DNA from 3 places in the Planococcus lenghuensis genome. Region 2 is predicted to be linked to each of the others. Evidence: predicted binding sites of a transcription regulator. Region 2 holds the regulator's gene; each other region holds the start of a gene.

Region 1 (6,395 bases), 1.0 Mb from region 2:
CGGTGAGCGGCACCGAATGCATCGTTTACATACACATCAGCCAGTGATGCGAATTCTTTTGCGAGTTCCGGATCATTTTTCTCTTCGCCGGCATGGAATCGGACATTCTCCAGAAGGATGATGTCTCCTCCATTCATGCGGCTGGTGGATTCACGGACACTGTCTCCGGTCGATTCATCAAGTTTTGCGACTTCCCTGCCAAGCAATTCACTCAATCTTCTGGCAGCAGCTGTCAGCCGCATCTCTTCATTGACTTTGCCTTTTGGACGTCCGAGATGGCTTGCGAGAATTACGATTGCCCCCTGCTCTGCGAGATACTCGATTGTCGGAACAGCGGCACGGATCCGTGTATCATCCGTGATTTCACCATTTTCCATCGGTACATTGAAGTCAACGCGGCAAAACACCCGTTTTCCTTTCACATCTACATCCTGCATGGTTTTTTTCTGCATTCTCCAAACCCTCCATTCGATTTATTCATAAAGAAAGAGCAGGGTAATGTCCCCTGCTCCTCTTACCCTCTTTCATTATAGAGGTTCCTCTTGGCTAACGCCATGATTTACCGGTTTACAGTCCTTTGTTATACATCAGAAGCGCAAGGTCGATGCAGCGTGCGGAATAACCGGATTCGTTGTCATACCAGCCCAGCACTTTTACCATGCGGTCTTCGAGGACCATCGTGGATTGTGCGTCAACTGTTGAAGAGGCAGGATTACCATTATAGTCAGTGGACACAAGCGGAAGTTCACTGTAATCCAGGTAACCTTTCAATTCATTTTCAGACGCCGCTTTCAGTGCGTTGTTCACGTCTTCTGCAGTTACATCCTTATCAAGTTCAGCCGTCAAGTCTACAAGAGAAACGTTCGGTGTCGGAACGCGGATTGCCATCCCGTCCAGTTTACCTTGAAGCTCAGGTAGAACTTTACCTACTGCTGATGCTGCACCGGTAGTAGTCGGGATCATCGACAGGGCAGCAGAACGTGCACGGCGATAGTCCTTGTGCGGTGAATCAAGCAGGATCTGGTCGTTTGTGTATGAATGGATTGTTGTCATGATTGCACGGTTCAGTCCAAAGCTGTCGTTTAAGACTTTCGCAATCCCCGCAAGTCCATTTGTAGTACATGAAGCGTTTGAAATGACATCCGTCTCTTCCGGATTGTAGTCTTTATCGTTGACGCCCATGACAATCATTTTTGCATCTTTGGAAGGAGCAGAAATGATGACTTTCTTCGCGCCAGCTTCCAGATGCTTCGATGCGTCCGCTTCAGTTGTAAAGAAACCTGTTGATTCAACCACTACATCCACATCATGATCTTTCCATGGAATCTGTGAAGGATTTTTTTCAGAATATACGCGGATTTGTTTGCCGTTAACGATAAGATTTCCATTATCAGCAGATACTTCCGCGTCATATGTTCCGTGTGAAGAATCGTACTTCAGCAGGTGTGCAAGCATTTTTGCGTCAGTCAGGTCATTGACTGCGACCACTTCGATTTCATCATGTTTGAGTGCATTGCGGAATACAAGACGTCCAATACGGCCGAAACCGTTAATCGCTAATTTTAAAGTCATGTCTGTTTCCTCCAGTTAAATTATATTTTTTAAGCATTGCTTCAGCAGCACCTTCATCTGTAAAGAGAATGGTTTGCTTTGGCGCGTGTTTCATATAAGACAGAATAGCCTTCGCTTTCGTTTTCCCGCCGGCCACCGCCAGGATGACCGGAACTTTTTTGAGCTGCTCCAATTGAATACCCACTGTACGGATCCGGTAAACTACTTCACCGGACTCGTTGAAATAATAACCGAACGATTCCCCGACTGCACCGCCATCCAAAATCACTTTCAGCTCTTCCGGAGTTGATCGGCGCCGCGCGGCCATTTCCTGTGCATCACCGATTCCATGGACAATGATTTCAGCTTTATCATAAAGGGTATTCATTTCCCGGATAAACGGTTCACGCATCATCATTTCATAGGCTTCGGCACTGAGATGATCCGGCAAATACAATGTTCGGCAGGAAGCACCTGTTTTTTTGGCAAAAGCGGATGCAATCGTATTGGCCTGGTGCAGGACATCTTCACCGAGGCCACCCCGGGCGGCGATGAATTCCAGCTGGCTGTCCGGCTTTTCCGTTTTCAGTTCATCTGCTACCGCAGCCATTGTGCTTCCTCCAGTGACTGCAATGCGTTTAAACTCTGTAAACCGGCTTTCAAGATACCGCGCGGCTTCACGGCCGATCTGAGTCTGTACCGCTGCGATTTCATCACTGTCCTGTGGCACGATTACGACCCGTGAAATCCCAAGAACAGTTTCCAACGCAGATTCCATGTCAGACAACCCGCTCCATTGCCGCATCGTTTCCTTCAGCCGCTCCAGAACACTGATGCCTTCTTGTGAAATTGCCATGCCGCCATTTTGAATGATAAGGAGATTCTGATTCCGCAGAATATCAGTTTCCTTCCGGACATCACGCTCAGTCAGCCGGACCATTTCACTGAGTGCCCGGCGGCCGATCGGGCCTTCCAGCTGTACGGCACTTAAAATGGAATATCTTTTTTTCAGCAGCTCCGTCATTTCGGGAAGCAACTTCTGTTGCGCATCAGACACAGGATTCATAAAAACCACCCCGTTCTCCTGGACGTTTTTTGTCCCGCTATGGTTATTTCTGTCCCGTCACTTTCAGTCTATCGAATAGACTGAAAAAATGCAACAAAAAAGAAGCGCTGCAGACGCAGCACTTCAGAGGCAGACAAATGAATGCCGGTATATAAGTTGATCTAAAGAATTCACATTTTTTCAAGACCGGCATTCAGACCGTAAAAGCTCGCTTGCTCCTGCGCAAGCTCGTCGCAGTCAAAACCGTTTGCCGCGGACGAACGGCCAAGCCTCCTCTTACTCCTTCCGTTGCCGGACGGGATGGTGAATGTTTACCGCAACTTATATAGTTAAATTAATCGATGAATTCTCCTCTTACAGTTTTAGCGCCTCCAGCAAATCAACATAGCCGATATTTCCGTACAGCAGCACCTTGTCTTCTTGTTCAATAACCGGAATCATCAGCATGTATTTCTCGTGCAGCTGTTCATCCTGTTCGATATCCACTTTCCGGTATTCAATTGGAAAATCTTCTTTGATCAGCTCCAGCATCCGTTCCGCTTCTTCGCACAAGCCGCAATTCTTTTTTGTATAAAACACCAGCATAGCTTCACCTGCTTTCCTTCCACATGAAAAAAGCGCTTTTCCGGCTGGCAGAAAAGCGCTTTTTGTATACCCTCGGAGGGAATCGAACCCCCATCTCAAGAACCGGAATCTTACGTGTTATCCATTACACCACGAGGGCATGTCTCTTAACGACTTTTCTAGTATACAAAGAATATCGATTCTTTGCAAGGTGTAATTTCGAAAATCTTTAAATTTGACCTTTATTGACGTTAATGTGTATCATAAGAATACAGCTGAAACACTCAGCGAAGAAGTGAATTTAGCAAAACAAATCGATGGGGAGGCTACACATCCATGAATCTTATTCCTACAGTAATTGAACAGACAAGCCGCGGCGAGCGTGCATATGACATTTATTCACGTCTTCTGAAAGACCGCGTCATCATGCTTGGCAGCGGTATTGATGACAATGTGGCAAATTCAATTGTGGCACAGTTGCTGTTCCTTGAAGCAGAAGATCCGGAGAAAGAAATTTCGATTTATATTAACAGCCCTGGCGGCAGCATCACAGCCGGAATGGCTATTTATGATACCATGCAGTTCATCCGTCCGGACGTCCAGACAATCTGCATTGGTATGGCTGCTTCAATGGGCGCGTTCCTGCTGGCAGCCGGCACAAAAGGCAAGCGCTATGCACTGCCGAATGCGGAAGTCATGATCCATCAGCCACTCGGCGGCGCTCAAGGCCAGGCAACGGAAATTGAAATCGCAGCAAAACGAATTTTATTCCTGCGCGAAAAACTGAACCAGATCCTATCAGACCGTACAGGTCAGCCCCTTGAAGTGATTTCCCGCGATACAGACCGCGATAACTTCATGACAGCTGAGCGTGCACTTGAGTACGGACTTGTCGATCAGATTATTACACGCAATAAACTTGAAGACAATAAGTAAAAGTCAAAAAAACGGAAGCGATTTTAATCGCTTCCGTTTTTTTTGGTTCAGCCGTTGTTTTCTACGAGTGCTGCAAGTCCCTCAACCGCTGATTCTTCGTCAGAACCGTCTGCCGAAATGATAACTTCTGTCCCTCGGCTGATGGCCAGACTCATAATCCCCATAATGCTCTTTGCATTTACTTTCTTCTCTTCTTTTTCCAGATAGACATCCGCATTATAGCGGTTTGCTTCCTGCACAAAAAGCGCTGCCTGTCTGGCCTGCAGACCAGCCTTCAATTGGACTGTCACTTGTTTTTCTGTCATTCCAAAGCCTCCTTGGCATCTTAACTTATCATATCGGACTTTCTCTCAGAAGAAAAGTCCGGTCAGCGCTGAACCGCTTCTCCCCGTCTCAGCGCTTCTGCAATTTCATCAATTTTCCGAAGCCGGTGATTAACACCGGACTTACTGACGGTTCCGGCCGATACCATCTCCCCCAATTCCTTCAAGGTGACATCCTGATACTCGACACGGAGCCGGGCAATTTCACGGAGCCGTTCCGGCAACTGGTCAATTCCGATTGTATCGTCGATGTAACGGATGTTTTCCACTTGACGGATTGCTGCTCCGATTGTCTTATTTAAATTTGCGGTCTCACAGTTCACAAGCCGGTTCACGCTGTTCCGCATGTCCCGGATAATGCGTACATCTTCAAATTTCAGAAGAGCCATGTGAGCGCCTGCAACGCTTAGAAAATCCGCTATTTTCTCTGCTTCTTTCAGGTAAGTCACAAAGCCTTTCTTTCGTTCAATGGTTTTGGAATTCAGATGAAACACGTTCATCAGCTTCGCCAATGCTTCTGCGTGTTCCTTATACAGCGAGTAAATCTCAAGATGATAAGAAGACGTTTCAGGATTATTGACCGATCCGCCCGCAAGGAAAGCCCCCCTTAAATAAGCCCGCTTACAGCATTTCTTGCGGATCAGTTCAGGGTCTATATGACGCCGGAATCCGAATTCATCTGAAAGAATCCCTAAATCCTGAAGTACGTGCTTCGCCCCCTCACGCAGTCGGCAAATATAGACGTTATTCTTTTTCAGCCGCATTTTCTTACGAACCAGCAACTCTACCGTATAGGGATAAAACCGTTTCAGGAATGTATAAATACGACGGGCAATCGCAGCATTTTCAGTTTGAATATCCAGACTCATCTTACGATCTGAAAAAGACAGCACGCCGTTCATTTGAATGAGCGCTGATAACTCAGCTCTTCCACAGCAATCATCTGCTTCCACTTGTGTCAGTTCTTTCTTTGTCTCAGAAGCGAACGACATACCACTCCCCCTCTCTCTCATTCATTTACTGACTCATTCTCTGAGTCAGTGACGGAGCGCATAATTGTACAGCCATTCTGCTACTTTCTTTGGTTCATGCCGGACAGACCCTTCCTGAATCGATGCGATGTCTTCCCGGTATACTTCCAGACCAAGACTGGTGAGCCGATCCACATCAAACATAACTGGAGCCGCTTTTTCCAATCTGTAGCGTTCTGCCGTTTTCGGCGGCACTTGCGCCATGTTCAGCAAAATGCCATCCAGAAAAGAGGAACCGACATGCTCATAAAGGACCCGAACATGATCGGCGGATGTATAATCGAGTGTTTCCCCTGCTTGCGTCATCAAATTACAAATGTACAGCTTCTTTGCTTTTGAATCAAGTACCGCTTTTTGAATATCCGTCACAAGCAGATTTGGCAGAATACTTGTATACAGGGATCCGGGTCCAATCATGATTACATCTGCCGCCATTATGGCTTTCACAGAGTCCTGAAGTGCCCGGGCATTCGGCGGATCAATGTAGACCCGTCTGATCGGCTGCATATAGCTCGGAATCTTGGATTCACCGCTTACAATCGTGCCATCCATCAATTCTGCATGTAAGGTGACAATCTGATTGGCAGCAGGCAGCACTGTCCCTTTGATGTTCAGCACACGGCTCATCTCCCTCACGGCATGGGCGAAATCGCCGGTGATTTCAGTCAATGCTGCGAGCATCAGATTGCCGAGTGAATGACCACTGAGATCGACGGATTGCCGGAAGCGAAACTGGAACATCTCTTCCACAAGCGGTTCCACATCAGACAAAGCCGCCATTACTTTCCGTATATCCCCCGGAGCCGGTATATCCAATGCGCTCCTTAATCGGCCGGAGCTTCCGCCGTCATCCGCAACGGTTACCACTGCAGTTAAATCCAGATCCAATTCTTTCAGTCCCCGTAACAGCGTGGACAGGCCTGT
Region 2 (6,395 bases):
CAGAAGGGAGCTTGACTGCGAGACAGACACGTCGAGCAGGGTCGAAAGACGGGCTTAGTGATCCGGTGGTTCCGCATGGAAGGGCCATCGCTCAACGGATAAAAGCTACCCCGGGGATAACAGGCTTATCTCCCCAAGAGTTCACATCGACGGGGAGGTTTGGCACCTCGATGTCGGCTCATCGCATCCTGGGGCTGTAGTCGGTCCCAAGGGTTGGGCTGTTCGCCCATTAAAGCGGTACGCGAGCTGGGTTCAGAACGTCGTGAGACAGTTCGGTCCCTATCCGTCGCGGGCGCAGGAAATTTGAGAGGCGCTGTCCTTAGTACGAGAGGACCGGGATGGACACACCGCTGGTGTACCAGTTGTCTTGCCAAAGGCATCGCTGGGTAGCTATGTGTGGCCGGGATAAGTGCTGAAAGCATCTAAGCATGAAGCCCCCCTCAAGATGAGATTTCCCATTACGTTTACGTAAGTAAGATCCCTCAAAGACGATGAGGTGGATAGGTTCGGGGTGGACGCATGGCGACATGTGGAGCTGACGAATACTAATCGATCGAGGACTTAACCAAAGAAAAGCGCAGGTGGCCACGCAAGGCCCGACCGGCGTAGAGACGGCCCATGGCGGAAATCCTGATTTCCAGAATGGGACGGCTTACGACCCGAGGGCCTGGCCACCGAGCTAGACACCACAGCATTTCAATGTCGGTTATCCAGTTTTGAGTGAACAAGCACTCAACCAAATAAGTCCAGTGATGATGGCAGAGAGGCCACACCCGTTCCCATCCCGAACACGGCAGTTAAGCTCTCTTGCGCCGATGGTAGTTGGGGGCTTCCCCCTGTGAGAGTAGGACGTCGCTGGGCACCAGAAAAAACAGTCTTGAAAGCATTTGCTTTCAAGGCTGTTTTTGTCGTTATTTGGACGATGTCTTTACTGATTCTATTTTAAAAGAATGCACTATTGATCTCTCACAAACATGAATACTAAAGTTATCCTTTTCCTTTTTCTCTATTTTCCACTTCAAATACTGTACTAAGGGTTGAAAGACTTATTAAAAGGGGAAAAACAAAAGAAGAGGTGAGAAAACATGAAAGCAGGTCTTTATAAAGTAGAAAAAATCGATGGTGATGTCACAGTTGTTCAATCAATCCAAGCTAAACATGAACGTTTTACTTTTCCTGTTGATGAATTTTCACATGAAGTAGTTGAAGGGGACATAGTGGAAATTTGGCAGGAAAGCGGTAAATGGCAAACCATGTATAAAGAAGAAAAGACAAAAACGGCAAACAGTCATATAAAAGATTTCATTAAACGTATATCGAATCAGCAGTGATACTTAAATTTATTCATCTTGTTCCCTTCTCTTCATAGAGCATCCTAGTTGATAATTTAAATGGGCCGATATATAATTAAGTCAAATATAGTCAAAGTCAGTAAATGACTTTGGTATATTTCAATGAGGTGAGGCCTATGCGAAATATATCTGATGTAATTGAAGGGTATTTAAAGCAAATCATCGAATTAAGTGAGATGGATCATGTTGAAATCAAACGTAGTGAAGTTGCTGAAAAATTTCAATGTGTACCTTCTCAAATTAATTATGTGATTAAAACACGGTTTACTACTGACCGTGGCTATGTTGTTGAGAGTAAGAGAGGCGGCGGAGGATATATCCGAATCAAACGTATCCGCCTGCATGAAAAAGCAAGTGTAATTGAGAGTATCTTAGAAAGGATTCAAAACGGAGCAGCTCAAAACATGGCAGAGGATATTATATTCCGGTTGCTAGATGAAGGTGTAGTATCGAAGCGGGAAGCCAAGTTAATGCTTGGTGCAATCGACCGGCAAACTCTGCTGCTGCCACTGCCAAAAAGAGATGAAATTCGTTCGCGAATCCTTGCTGCAATGCTATTTACTATTTTGTATGAAGAAGATCAACGGTAAGAAGAGGTGATAAGATGATTTGCGATCAATGCCATGAGCGCCCTGCAACGGTAACCGTGACGCAAAATCAGCAAGGAGACGTTACAGAACGTCACTTGTGCCATGTCTGTGCAGCAGAGAATCATCATATCCATAATCTGTTTGATCAGAATCCCTTTAGCATTCATGAACTGCTTTCTAATTGGCTACCAATGCAACAGCATCCAACCAGAAACCGGAAAACAAACGAACAAGCTGTTTGTTCAAAGTGCGGTTTTTCATTTGGAAAGTTTATGAAGTTAGGTAAATTCGGCTGTTCAGAGTGTTACGAGGCATTTGCGCCACAATTGGATGAGATGTTTAGGCGTCTGCACAATGGGCATACAGAACATACTGGAAAAGTTCCAGTATCATTTGGCCGTACATTAAAAGTAAAGAAACAGATAGATGAATTGAGAAGAAAGATGAAGTCATCAATTGCTGAGGAGCAGTTTGAGCAAGCTGCTGCTTTTCGTGACCAGATCCGTGAATTGAATGCACAATTGGATGCTGGAGGTGAGAAGAATGGCAATTGATCATTTTTTAAAAAATAGTGTTACAAGCTGGATGTCAAATGAAGGTGAAAATACAGATATTGCTATGAGTACCCGTATTCGACTTGCTCGGAACTTGACTGATTATCTTTTTCCTTATGCTTTTTCAGAAGCGGAAGCCAAAAAAGTTGATGAAACTGTATCAGCTGTCCTGGAAAACACCGGGAAAGAAATTGGCAATTCATTTACGCATATTGACATTCGGGAGACTCCAGATCTGAAACGTCAGATTCTTGTTGAAAAACACTTAATTAGTCCATTACTGGCCCGAGGGGAAAGCCCCGGATCGGTACTGTTGTCTAAGAATGAAGAGTTAAGTGTAATGGTTAATGAGGAAGATCATTTGCGAATCCAAAGTCTTCAGCCAGGCTTTCGGCTACAGGAAGCTTATGAAAAAGCAAATGACTTGGATTCATTGTTAGAGACCAAACTACCATACGCATTTCACGAAAAGTTCGGGTATTTGACCAGTTGTCCAACCAATACGGGCACAGGCATGCGTGCTTCTGTAATGCTGCATTTACCTGCATTAACAATGACACGGCAAATTGATCGGATTATTTCTGCTATTTCACGATTAGGAATGGTGGTTCGCGGCAGTTATGGCGAGGGCAGTGAAGCACTGGGAAATGTCTATCAGATTTCTAATCAAGTTACCCTTGGAAAATCCGAGTATGAAATTCTTGAAGACTTAGAAAGCATGACGTTACAAGTGATTGAGCAGGAGAGACGGTCCCGCCGTGCAATTATGGAACAGTCACCGTTTGCACTTGAGGATAGAATTTACCGATCATTCGGCATTTTGACCCATGCACGTCTCCTTTCAACAGAGGAGGCCGCAAGATGCTTATCAGATGTCCGGCTTGGAATCGATTTAGAATTGATTAAAGATATTGATATGTCTATTTTAAATGAACTGATGATTTTTATGCAGCCAGCGTTTCTGCAGCAATATGCAGAAAAACCACTGCAGCCAAATGAACGGGACCGAGCAAGAGCTGATTTGTTCCGTGAACGGCTGCGCGGTGAAGAGGAACAACAAAAAGGAGAGGATTTTGCATGATGTTTAACCGTTTTACACAACGAGCTCAAAAAGTTCTTCAGCTTGCACAAGAAGAAGCGATTCGCCTAAAGCATGAAGCGATCGGCACAGAGCATATCCTGCTTGGTCTGATCAGAGAAGGCGGCGGAATTGCAGCAAAAGCATTGGAAGCGATCGGCGTAAATCCGAAGCTGATAGAAGATGGAATTAAGGAATTGATCGGTGTGGGAGAACAAGAAGTTGGCCCAATCGTTCATTATACACCGCGTGCTAAGAAAGTAATTGAATTATCCGTAGATGAATCCCGTAAACTGGGTCATTCATATATTGGGACAGAGCACTTGCTCCTTGCCTTGATCCGTGAAGGAGAAGGTATTGCAGCTCGTGTACTGGCTAATGCAGATGTCAGCCTCAATAAGGCACGTCAGCAAGTACTGCAGCTCCTTGGAAGCAACGAACAGGCACCATCAACTGGCGGCAGCAATCCGAATGCATCAGCTAACACACCGACATTAGATGGCTTGGCCCGTGACTTGACACAGATTGCGCGTGAAGGCAGCTTGGACCCGGTTATCGGCAGAAGCAAAGAAATCACGCGGGTAGTGGAAGTTCTTAGCCGCAGAACAAAAAATAATCCTGTCTTGATCGGGGAGCCGGGGGTCGGTAAAACAGCGATAGCTGAAGGACTTGCCCAGCAAATTGTCACCAATGAAATCCCTGAAACACTTCGTGACAAGCGAGTCATGGTACTTGATATGGGTACAGTAGTTGCCGGTACGAAATACCGTGGTGAGTTTGAGGACCGTCTGAAGAAAGTAATGGATGAGATTCGCCAAGCCGGCAATATTATTCTTTTCATCGATGAGCTTCATACGCTAATTGGTGCAGGCGGAGCTGAAGGTGCAATTGATGCATCCAATATTTTGAAGCCATCCCTTGCCCGTGGTGAATTGCAATGTATTGGTGCAACCACACTTGATGAATATCGTAAGTATATTGAGAAAGATGCAGCACTCGAGCGCCGATTCCAGCCGATCCAGGTGGACGAGCCGACTGTTGAAGAGTCTATCCAGATTATTAAAGGTCTCCGTGACCGTTATGAAGCCCATCATCGTGTGAAAATCACGGATGAAGCAGTGGAAGCTGCAGCGAAAATGTCAGATCGCTATATCTCAGATCGTTTTCTGCCGGATAAAGCAATTGATCTGATTGATGAAGCCGGCTCAAAAGTGCGGCTGCGCTCGTACACGGCACCACCAAACTTGAAAGAGCTGGAACAGCGCCTTGAAGCTGTCCGCTCTGAAAAGAATGCTGCTGTTCAAAGTCAGGCTTTTGAAAAAGCAGCATCTCTCCGGGATTCGGAGCAGAAGCTGAAAGATGAGCTTGAGCAGACGAAAAAAGAATGGAAAGAAAAACAAGGCAAAGAAGAATCGGAAGTAACTGTTGAAGATGTGGCGACTGTCGTCTCCATGTGGACAGGTATTCCGGTTTCACGACTTGCTCAGACAGAATCAAATAAATTGCTGAATTTGGAAAATATCCTGCATAACCGGGTAATTGGGCAGGAAGAAGCAATTAAGGCGATTTCCAAAGCGGTTCGCCGGGCGCGCGCCGGATTGAAAGACCCGAAACGTCCGATCGGTTCATTCATTTTCCTCGGCCCAACCGGTGTCGGTAAAACAGAGCTGGCTCGCGCACTTGCGGAGTCTATGTTCGGAGATGAAGAAGCGATGATCCGGATTGACATGTCCGAGTACATGGAAAAACATTCGACTTCCCGCCTTGTCGGTTCACCTCCAGGTTATGTCGGGTATGAAGAGGGTGGCCAGCTGACTGAAAAAGTTCGCAGAAAGCCTTACTCTGTCATCCTGCTGGATGAAATTGAGAAAGCACACCCGGATGTCTTCAACCTGCTCCTCCAAGTACTTGAAGACGGTTGGTTGACAGATTCAAAAGGACGCCGGGTCGATTTCCGGAATACGGTTGTCATCATGACATCAAACGTTGGTGCACAGGCGATAAAGTTCGATAAACATGTTGGATTTAACCTCGGTGACAGCAAGTCCGAGTATCGTGATATGAAGAATCGGATGATGGAAGAGTTGAAAAAAGCATTCCGTCCTGAGTTCCTCAACCGGATTGATGAAACGATCGTCTTCCATCCACTTGAAAAAGATCATTTGGCAGAGATTGTGACCTTGATGGCTGATCAGCTGACAAAACGTTTGAAAGAGCAGAATATTGATCTTGAACTGACAGATGCAGCGAAACTCAAAATTGCTGAAGAAGGTTATGATCCGGATTACGGGGCACGTCCGCTTCGTCGGGCACTCCAGAAGCATGTGGAAGACCGGCTGTCTGAAGAGTTGCTGAAAGGCAATGTACTGACAGGCCACCATATTGTATTTGATGTGGAAGATAATGAATTCGTGGTTCAGACGAATGAAGCTGTAACAGAAGAAGCTGCAACAAAGAAATAAGACTGAATCTCCAGTCCGCCGGATGTTCTCCGGCGGATTTTTTTGTCTCAATAACTAGAGAACTTGTGTTCGCTTTGGTATAATAAGGTATAGAGGAAAGTGAGAGTTCAAGGAGGAACCTATGGCAAAGAAAAAGACAAAGTTCATGTGTCAGGAATGCGGCTATGAATCCCCGAAATGGATGGGTCGCTGCCCGGGTTGCGGCAGCTGGAATACGATGGTGGAAGAAGTCGAAGTGACACAGGCAAAAGGACCGCGCGGCGCTTTTCAGCATACAGCAACTGCACAAAAAGCAACGCCGATTGTGGCTGTGGAGACCAAGGAAGCTCCGCGTGTTCAGACAGAACTCGAAGAACTGA
Region 3 (6,395 bases), 1.3 Mb from region 2:
TGCTGGCTATGGAGAATTCAAAGCATCCGTAGCCAAGGCAGTGACCGATCACTTGAAACCGATCCAGGAACGTTATAACGAACTGATCAATTCAGAGGAATTGGACAGGGTACTGGATGAGGGGGCTGAAAATGCCAGTAAAATTGCCAACAAGACCCTTAAGAAAATGGAAAATGCCATGGGCCTTGGCCGAAAAAAAAGATAAAGTGAAAACCACCTTGCCTGTTTTCTGAGGCAAGGTGGTTTTTATTATGCTTCGATTTTTTTAAATACGAGTGATGCGTTATGTCCCCCGAAGCCGAGTGAGTTACTCATAACATATTTCAAATCAGCTTTGCGGGCTTCATTCGGAATGTAATCAAGATCACATTCCGGATCCGGGTCAGTGAGATTCATTGTCGGGGGCATGATTCCCTCTTGCAGCGCAAGAATTGAGAAGATTGCTTCTACTCCGCCGGCCGCTCCGAGAAGGTGCCCTGTAACCGACTTAGTGGAACTCATGCCGAGCTTATACGCATGATCGCCGAAAACAGATTTCACGGCCATCGTCTCGTATAAGTCGTTATACGCAGTGCTTGTACCGTGCGCGTTAATGTAATCGATCTCCTCTGTTTTTACCGCTCCATCTTCAAGCGCCTGTGCCATCGCCCGTGCAGCTCCCTCGCCCCCTGGAGCCGGTGCTGTGATATGGTGGGCATCGCCGGTGGAACCGTATCCGGTAATTTCCGCATAAATTTTAGCTCCGCGGGCCTTCGCATGCTCATACTCTTCGAGAATGATAACCCCGGCCCCCTCCGCAATGACAAAACCATCCCGGTTCTTATCAAACGGCCGGGAAGCCGTAGCGGGGTCTGTGTTGGTTGTCAGCGCTGTATTCGAACTGAACCCGGCTACTGACAGACGGGTAATCGGTGCTTCTGCTCCTCCCGATATCATGACATCAGCGTCACCACGCTGAATCACTTTGAAAGCATCGCCGATGGAATTTGTTCCGGATGCACACGCCGTTACCGTACAGGAGTTGATGCCCTTGGCACCAAAGTAAATTGAAACTTGCCCTGATGCCATATCCGGAATAATCATCGGCACAAAAAACGGGCTTGTCCGGCGATAACCGCGTTCATTCAGAATATCGTGCTGAGTTTCAATCGTTTCCATGCCGCCGATTCCGGAACCGATCCAAACGCCTGTCCGAAGTGCAGTTTCATCATCCAGTTCCAATTCAGCATCTTTCATCGCCATAATGGATGCAGCCAGTGCATAATGCGTGAACCGATCCATTTTTCTGGCGTCTTTCCGGCTGATATAATCTTCTATAGAAAAGTCTTTTACTTCCGCTGAAACCTTTGCCGGGAATTCATCCGGATTCAGCCGGGTCATTGGTCCGATTCCGGATTTCCCCGTTTTTACCGCTTCCCATGAAGCTTCAGCAGAATTGCCGACCGGTGAAACTGCTCCTAACCCGGTGACTACTACGCGACGTTTTGTCATTTCATTTCCGTCCTTTCGCATTTCCCCTTATTTCCCCCACTTCATAGCGATGGCTCCCCATGTGAGACCGCCGCCAAATCCAACCATAACGATTACATCATCATCCTTGATCTTGCCGCTTTCCAGTTCCTCAACAAGTGAGATCGGAATCGACGCTGAAGATGTATTTCCGTACTTATGCACAGTCTTCGACATTCTTTCCGGCGGCAGATCGAGCCGTGTGCGCGATGCCTCCATGATGCGGATATTAGCCTGATGCGGTATCAGCATATCGATATCGTCTTTTGTAAGCCCAGCTTTATTGATAACGCCTTCAGCTGACTCACCCATCTGACGCACGGCAAATTTAAATACTTCCCGGCCATTCATCGAAATGAAGTCACCATCCTGCAGCAAGTATTTCCCGCCTGATCCATCAGTGCCAAGCTCGAAGGATAAAATACCCCGTCCCTCTGATACTTTCCCCATTACAGCAGCTCCTGCTCCATCGCCAAAAAGCACAGCTGTGTTGCGGTCCTGCCAGTCAGTGATCTTTGATAATTTTTCAACACCGACAACCAGAATATAATCGTAGACATTTCCATCAATGAATTGCTTGGCTGTCGTCAGTCCATACATAAATCCTGCACAGGCTGCAGACAAATCCATCGCTGCAGCATTCACTGCGCCAAGTTCCTGCTGAATCATACTGGCGACAGAGGGAAAACCGTAGTCCGGCGTCACTGTAGCAACTAAAATTAATCCGATTTTTTCAGGGGTGATACCTGAATCATCGATTGCCCGCTGTGCCGCCCTAAGAGCCATATGTGAAGTGTTTTCCTCGTCTCGGGCAATGCGCCGCTCTTCGATTCCTGTCCGGGTCCGGATCCATTCATCTGAGGTATCCATCCGTTTTTCCAAATCTGCATTCGTCAGCACTTGTTCCGGAAGATGTCTTCCGATACCGATTATTCCAGCATTCATATGATGACCTCTTTTCATTAACATCAAATACTATTACCTGGTATTAATTTTAGCCCATTTTTCGTTTTTTTACAACCATTGGACAAATTTTCGCCATATCAGGTATGAAAGCTCAACTTTCATTCTCTTTGCCAACACTTTTATGGTATGATAAGATCAGAACTTTTATGCAGAGGTGAAACCGTGTGGCGTATATCATGACATTTGTGTGGTCAGCATTGCTGATCTCAATGGTAAATTATGTAGTAAGCGCAATTCAAGGCGTTCCATTCGACTTCATGTGGGGTATTTACATGTCCCTTATCGTATCAGTCCTTGTGTTCTTGATTGCCGCGTTAATTCCAGGCAATCTTGCCCCAGGAAAAGATCACCATTAAAAAAATGCCCTGAACAGCCGGTTATCCGGCTGTTCAGGGCATTTTATGTGCTGCTTGGCATTACTGGTTAAACAGATGGGACATTAAGAATAGTTAAGTTTCCATTTTCCATCGTCAGCTGGAGAGTCGCGCCTTCCGTAACTCCGCCCTTGATCAGCTCCCGGGCGACCCGCGTTTCGATTTCACGCTGAATGAACCGCTTTAACGGCCGTGCACCAAATACGGAGTCTGTTCCGGCTTCAACTACATATCGGATCACACTGTCAGCGACATCCAGGCTGATGCCTTGCTGACTCACCCGCTGTTCAAGATCTTTCATCATTTTCTTGGCGATCCCATAAAAATGCGCATTGCCGAGTGAATGAAAGATGATGATGTCATCAATCCGGTTCAGCAGTTCAGGGCGGAAATGGTTGCGCAATTCAGCCATGACTAGATCTTCCGTTTCGTGTTCACTGCTATCAGCAATAAACGCCGATCCAATATTTGATGTCATAATGACTACCGTATTCGAAAAGTTCACCAGTCTTCCCTGACTGTCCGTAATCCGGCCGTCATCGAGCACTTGCAGCAGGATATTCGCCACATCGGGATGCGCCTTTTCAATTTCATCCAGCAGCACGACAGAATAAGGATTCCGGCGTACCGCTTCTGTTAGCTGGCCGCCCTCTTCAAACCCAATATAGCCGGGAGGGGCGCCGACGAGCCGGGAAACACTGTGTTTTTCCATATACTCCGACATATCGATACGGATGAAATGATCTTCGGAATCAAACAGATTCGCAGCAAGTGCTTTAGCAAGTTCTGTCTTCCCAACACCGGTCGGGCCAAGAAAAATGAATGAACCGATTGGCTTATTCGGATCTTTGATGCCGGCCCTCGCCCGCCATACCGCTTCAGTTACAAGCTGCACGGCATTGTCCTGACCAATAACGCGTTCTTTCAGCGTATCATTGAGCCGGAGCAGTTTCTCCCGTTCTCCTTCAATGAGCTTGGTTACCGGGATTCCTGTCCAGCGGGCAACAATCCCTGCAATTTCTTCTTCCGTCACTTCCTCGCGCAACAGACGCTGGCCGTCTCCCTGCTGCAGTGCACCTTCCAGTTTCACCAACTCTTTTTCCATTTGCGGAATCCGGCCGTGTCGGAGTTCAGCAGCCCGGTTCAGGTCATACTTGTTTTCTGCATCTTCCAACTGACGCCGGGCAGTATCCAACTGGCTGCGTTTTTCCTGAATGGCCTTCAAGGCTCTTTTTTCTTCATCCCAACGGGCCTTCATATCTTCTGTTGTTTCTTTCAGGACATTGATCTCTGCCTGCAGCTGGCTCAGCCGCTTCTTGCTCGCTTCATCTTTTTCTTTTAACAGAGCCTGTTCTTCGATTTCAAGCTGCATCAGACGCCGGGTTGTTTCATCAAGTTCCTGTGGCATGGAGTCGATTTCCGTCCGGATGAGTGCACAGGCCTCGTCGATCAGATCGATCGCTTTATCCGGCAGGAACCGCTCTGTGATATACCGGTCCGATAATGCAGCGGCTGCGATAATCGCCCGGTCATGAATCCGGACACCGTGGTGCAGTTCAAATCGTTCTTTCAAACCGCGGAGAATTGAAACTGAATCCTCCACAGAAGGCTCACGCACCATCACCTGCTGAAAGCGCCGTTCAAGAGCCGGATCTTTTTCGATATGCATGCGGTATTCATCAAGCGTTGTTGCTCCGATGCAATGCAATTCACCGCGTGCCAGCATTGGTTTAAGCATATTGCCTGCATCCATGGCGCCTTCCGTCTTTCCTGCCCCAACAATTGTATGCAATTCATCAATGAACAGAATGATGCGGCCGTCCGACTCCTTCACTTCTTTAAGGACGCCTTTCAGCCGTTCCTCGAATTCACCGCGGTATTTAGCGCCTGCGATAAGTGCGCTCATATCCAGTTCATACAGTATGTGATCTTTCAGACCTTCCGGCACGTCATTCTTTACAATCCGCTGAGCGAGCCCTTCAACGATTGCCGTTTTCCCGACACCCGGTTCACCGATCAGCACAGGGTTATTCTTCGTTTTCCGGGACAAGATTCGGATCACATTCCGGATTTCCTGATCCCGCCCGATGACTGGGTCCATCTTACCGGACTGGGCTTGTTCAATCAGATTACGGCCGAATTGCTCCAATGGTGTTTTTTGTTCTTCATTAATATTCATCATCTGCTCTCGCCTCCTAATCACTTAGCCTTTAATTATTTGACCTTTTTTGACTAATGTAATTATATGACGCTTCAGACCCTTTTGCAAATGAAAACTATAGGAAAAGCGCAAGCGCCCGGTAGCCCCGACAAACGCTGGAGGGCGCGCCTGAGATGACGGTCTTTGTCATCGCGGGCGGGTCTGAAGCGACCTCGAGGGGCTGGGTGCTGGCGTCTGGACAAGCGGAAAAGCGCAAGCACCCCGGTAGAAGCGCTGACAGCTTTCACAATGAACACAAACAAAAAATAAGGCGATGGGCCATTATAATTTTTCCACGCAAAAACCGCATCTTCCATTACTGGAAGATGCGGTTTCCTCATTCATTATCAATTATCTTACGCCAAGTGCCATTTTTGCATAGCGGGACATGTGATCTTTCGACCATGCCGGCTGCCAGACGATATTTACTTCAACTTCATTCACTTCGGGAAGTTCTGATAAAGCTGTTTTTACCTGATCCACAATCATCGGACCCATCGGGCAGCCCAGTGATGTCAATGTCATCGTCACAACTGCTTTTCCTTCTTCCTGGAGCTCCACATCGTAGATGAGCCCAAGATTGACGATATCGATGCCAAGCTCCGGGTCAATAACCTGCTCCAATGCTCCCATCATGCTGTCGCGCATTTCCTGATCCATTCAAGTTCCCTCCCTTTTCCGTATATCTTCAGTTTAGCAAATTTCATAACTAAAAGAAATCAGCGTGCTTCCTGTTTCATCAAATGAGCTGCCAGCCAAGAAGTGGCTTCAAGCATCCCTTCACGGGAAACGGCATGCCCGGCCTGCCGGTCACGGATGAATCGGATTCGTTCCGGGAACTCCGCGTAATCTTCAAGCAGTAATTGATAGAAACCAAATGTCGGCTCAAACGGCACCGTTACATCTTTCTCTCCATGCCAGAAGTAGACCGGCCGCCCTTCCAGTTTCTGGCGATTCTTCGTCAAGTCAAACTGCGCAAGCGATGTCATCATCGTCTCCCGTTCTTCTTCTGTAAGCGGCAGCTTGAATCCACGGGATTCGAATTGCTGCATTTGTGCTTCTGCAAATTGTACATACCCAGCCGATCCCATCATAATGGCCGCAGTTCGGATCCATGGATAAACTGTCAGTGCACCCAGTGCTGTAATTCCACCCATGGAAGTACCGGCAACGCCAATCTCGCTGTCTGCCAATCCCTCTTGCTGGACATGTGTGTTAAGGAAAGCCAGTTCATCGATTGATGTCAGAACAGTTTCCCAGAATCGCATACTTTGCTGAACCTGATCGATTGGTTCCGTCCGCTCACCATGGAGAATGGCATCAGGCAAGATTGTCCGGATGCCTTT

Evidence for each region. Region 2 encodes CtsR, which represses protease genes until heat stress. Its sites were predicted from a motif close to ATGGTCAATAAAGGTCAAACA; they were not measured.
Region 1: clpP (ATP-dependent Clp endopeptidase proteolytic subunit ClpP) is a predicted target of CtsR. The motif match lies at 3,414-3,434, and genes of this name have one in related genera.
Region 3: B0X71_RS12985 (ATP-dependent Clp protease ATP-binding subunit) is a predicted target of CtsR. The motif match lies at 5,065-5,085, and genes of this name have one in related genera.

The regions. Positions count from the first base shown of each region.
Region 1 covers NZ_CP019640.1:1,129,688-1,136,082, reverse strand. Annotated here, with positions in the region: gene B0X71_RS05835 (phosphoglycerate kinase) at 1-452, opposite strand, end outside; gene gap (type I glyceraldehyde-3-phosphate dehydrogenase) at 568-1,572, opposite strand; gene B0X71_RS05825 (sugar-binding transcriptional regulator) at 1,550-2,617, opposite strand; gene B0X71_RS05820 (glutaredoxin family protein) at 2,972-3,202, opposite strand; tRNA gene B0X71_RS05815 (tRNA-Arg) at 3,270-3,341, opposite strand; gene clpP (ATP-dependent Clp endopeptidase proteolytic subunit ClpP) at 3,518-4,117, shown strand; gene B0X71_RS05805 (HPr family phosphocarrier protein) at 4,165-4,422, opposite strand; gene whiA (DNA-binding protein WhiA) at 4,485-5,432, opposite strand; gene B0X71_RS05795 (gluconeogenesis factor YvcK family protein) at 5,478-6,395, opposite strand, start outside.
Region 2 covers NZ_CP019640.1:81,709-88,103, forward strand. Annotated here, with positions in the region: rRNA gene B0X71_RS00410 (23S ribosomal RNA) at 1-569, shown strand, start outside; rRNA gene rrf (5S ribosomal RNA) at 746-861, shown strand; gene B0X71_RS00420 (hypothetical protein) at 1,086-1,331, shown strand; gene B0X71_RS00425 (CtsR family transcriptional regulator) at 1,469-1,942, shown strand; gene B0X71_RS00430 (UvrB/UvrC motif-containing protein) at 1,957-2,496, shown strand; gene B0X71_RS00435 (protein-arginine kinase McsB) at 2,486-3,577, shown strand; gene clpC (ATP-dependent protease ATP-binding subunit ClpC) at 3,574-6,036, shown strand; gene radA (DNA repair protein RadA) at 6,158-6,395, shown strand, end outside.
Region 3 covers NZ_CP019640.1:2,526,443-2,532,837, forward strand. Annotated here, with positions in the region: gene trpS (tryptophan--tRNA ligase) at 1-205, shown strand, start outside; gene fabF (beta-ketoacyl-ACP synthase II) at 250-1,491, opposite strand; gene B0X71_RS12975 (beta-ketoacyl-ACP synthase III) at 1,519-2,454, opposite strand; gene B0X71_RS12980 (YjzD family protein) at 2,640-2,831, shown strand; gene B0X71_RS12985 (ATP-dependent Clp protease ATP-binding subunit) at 2,899-5,028, opposite strand; gene B0X71_RS12990 (metal-sulfur cluster assembly factor) at 5,401-5,709, opposite strand; gene B0X71_RS12995 (alpha/beta fold hydrolase) at 5,769-6,395, opposite strand, start outside.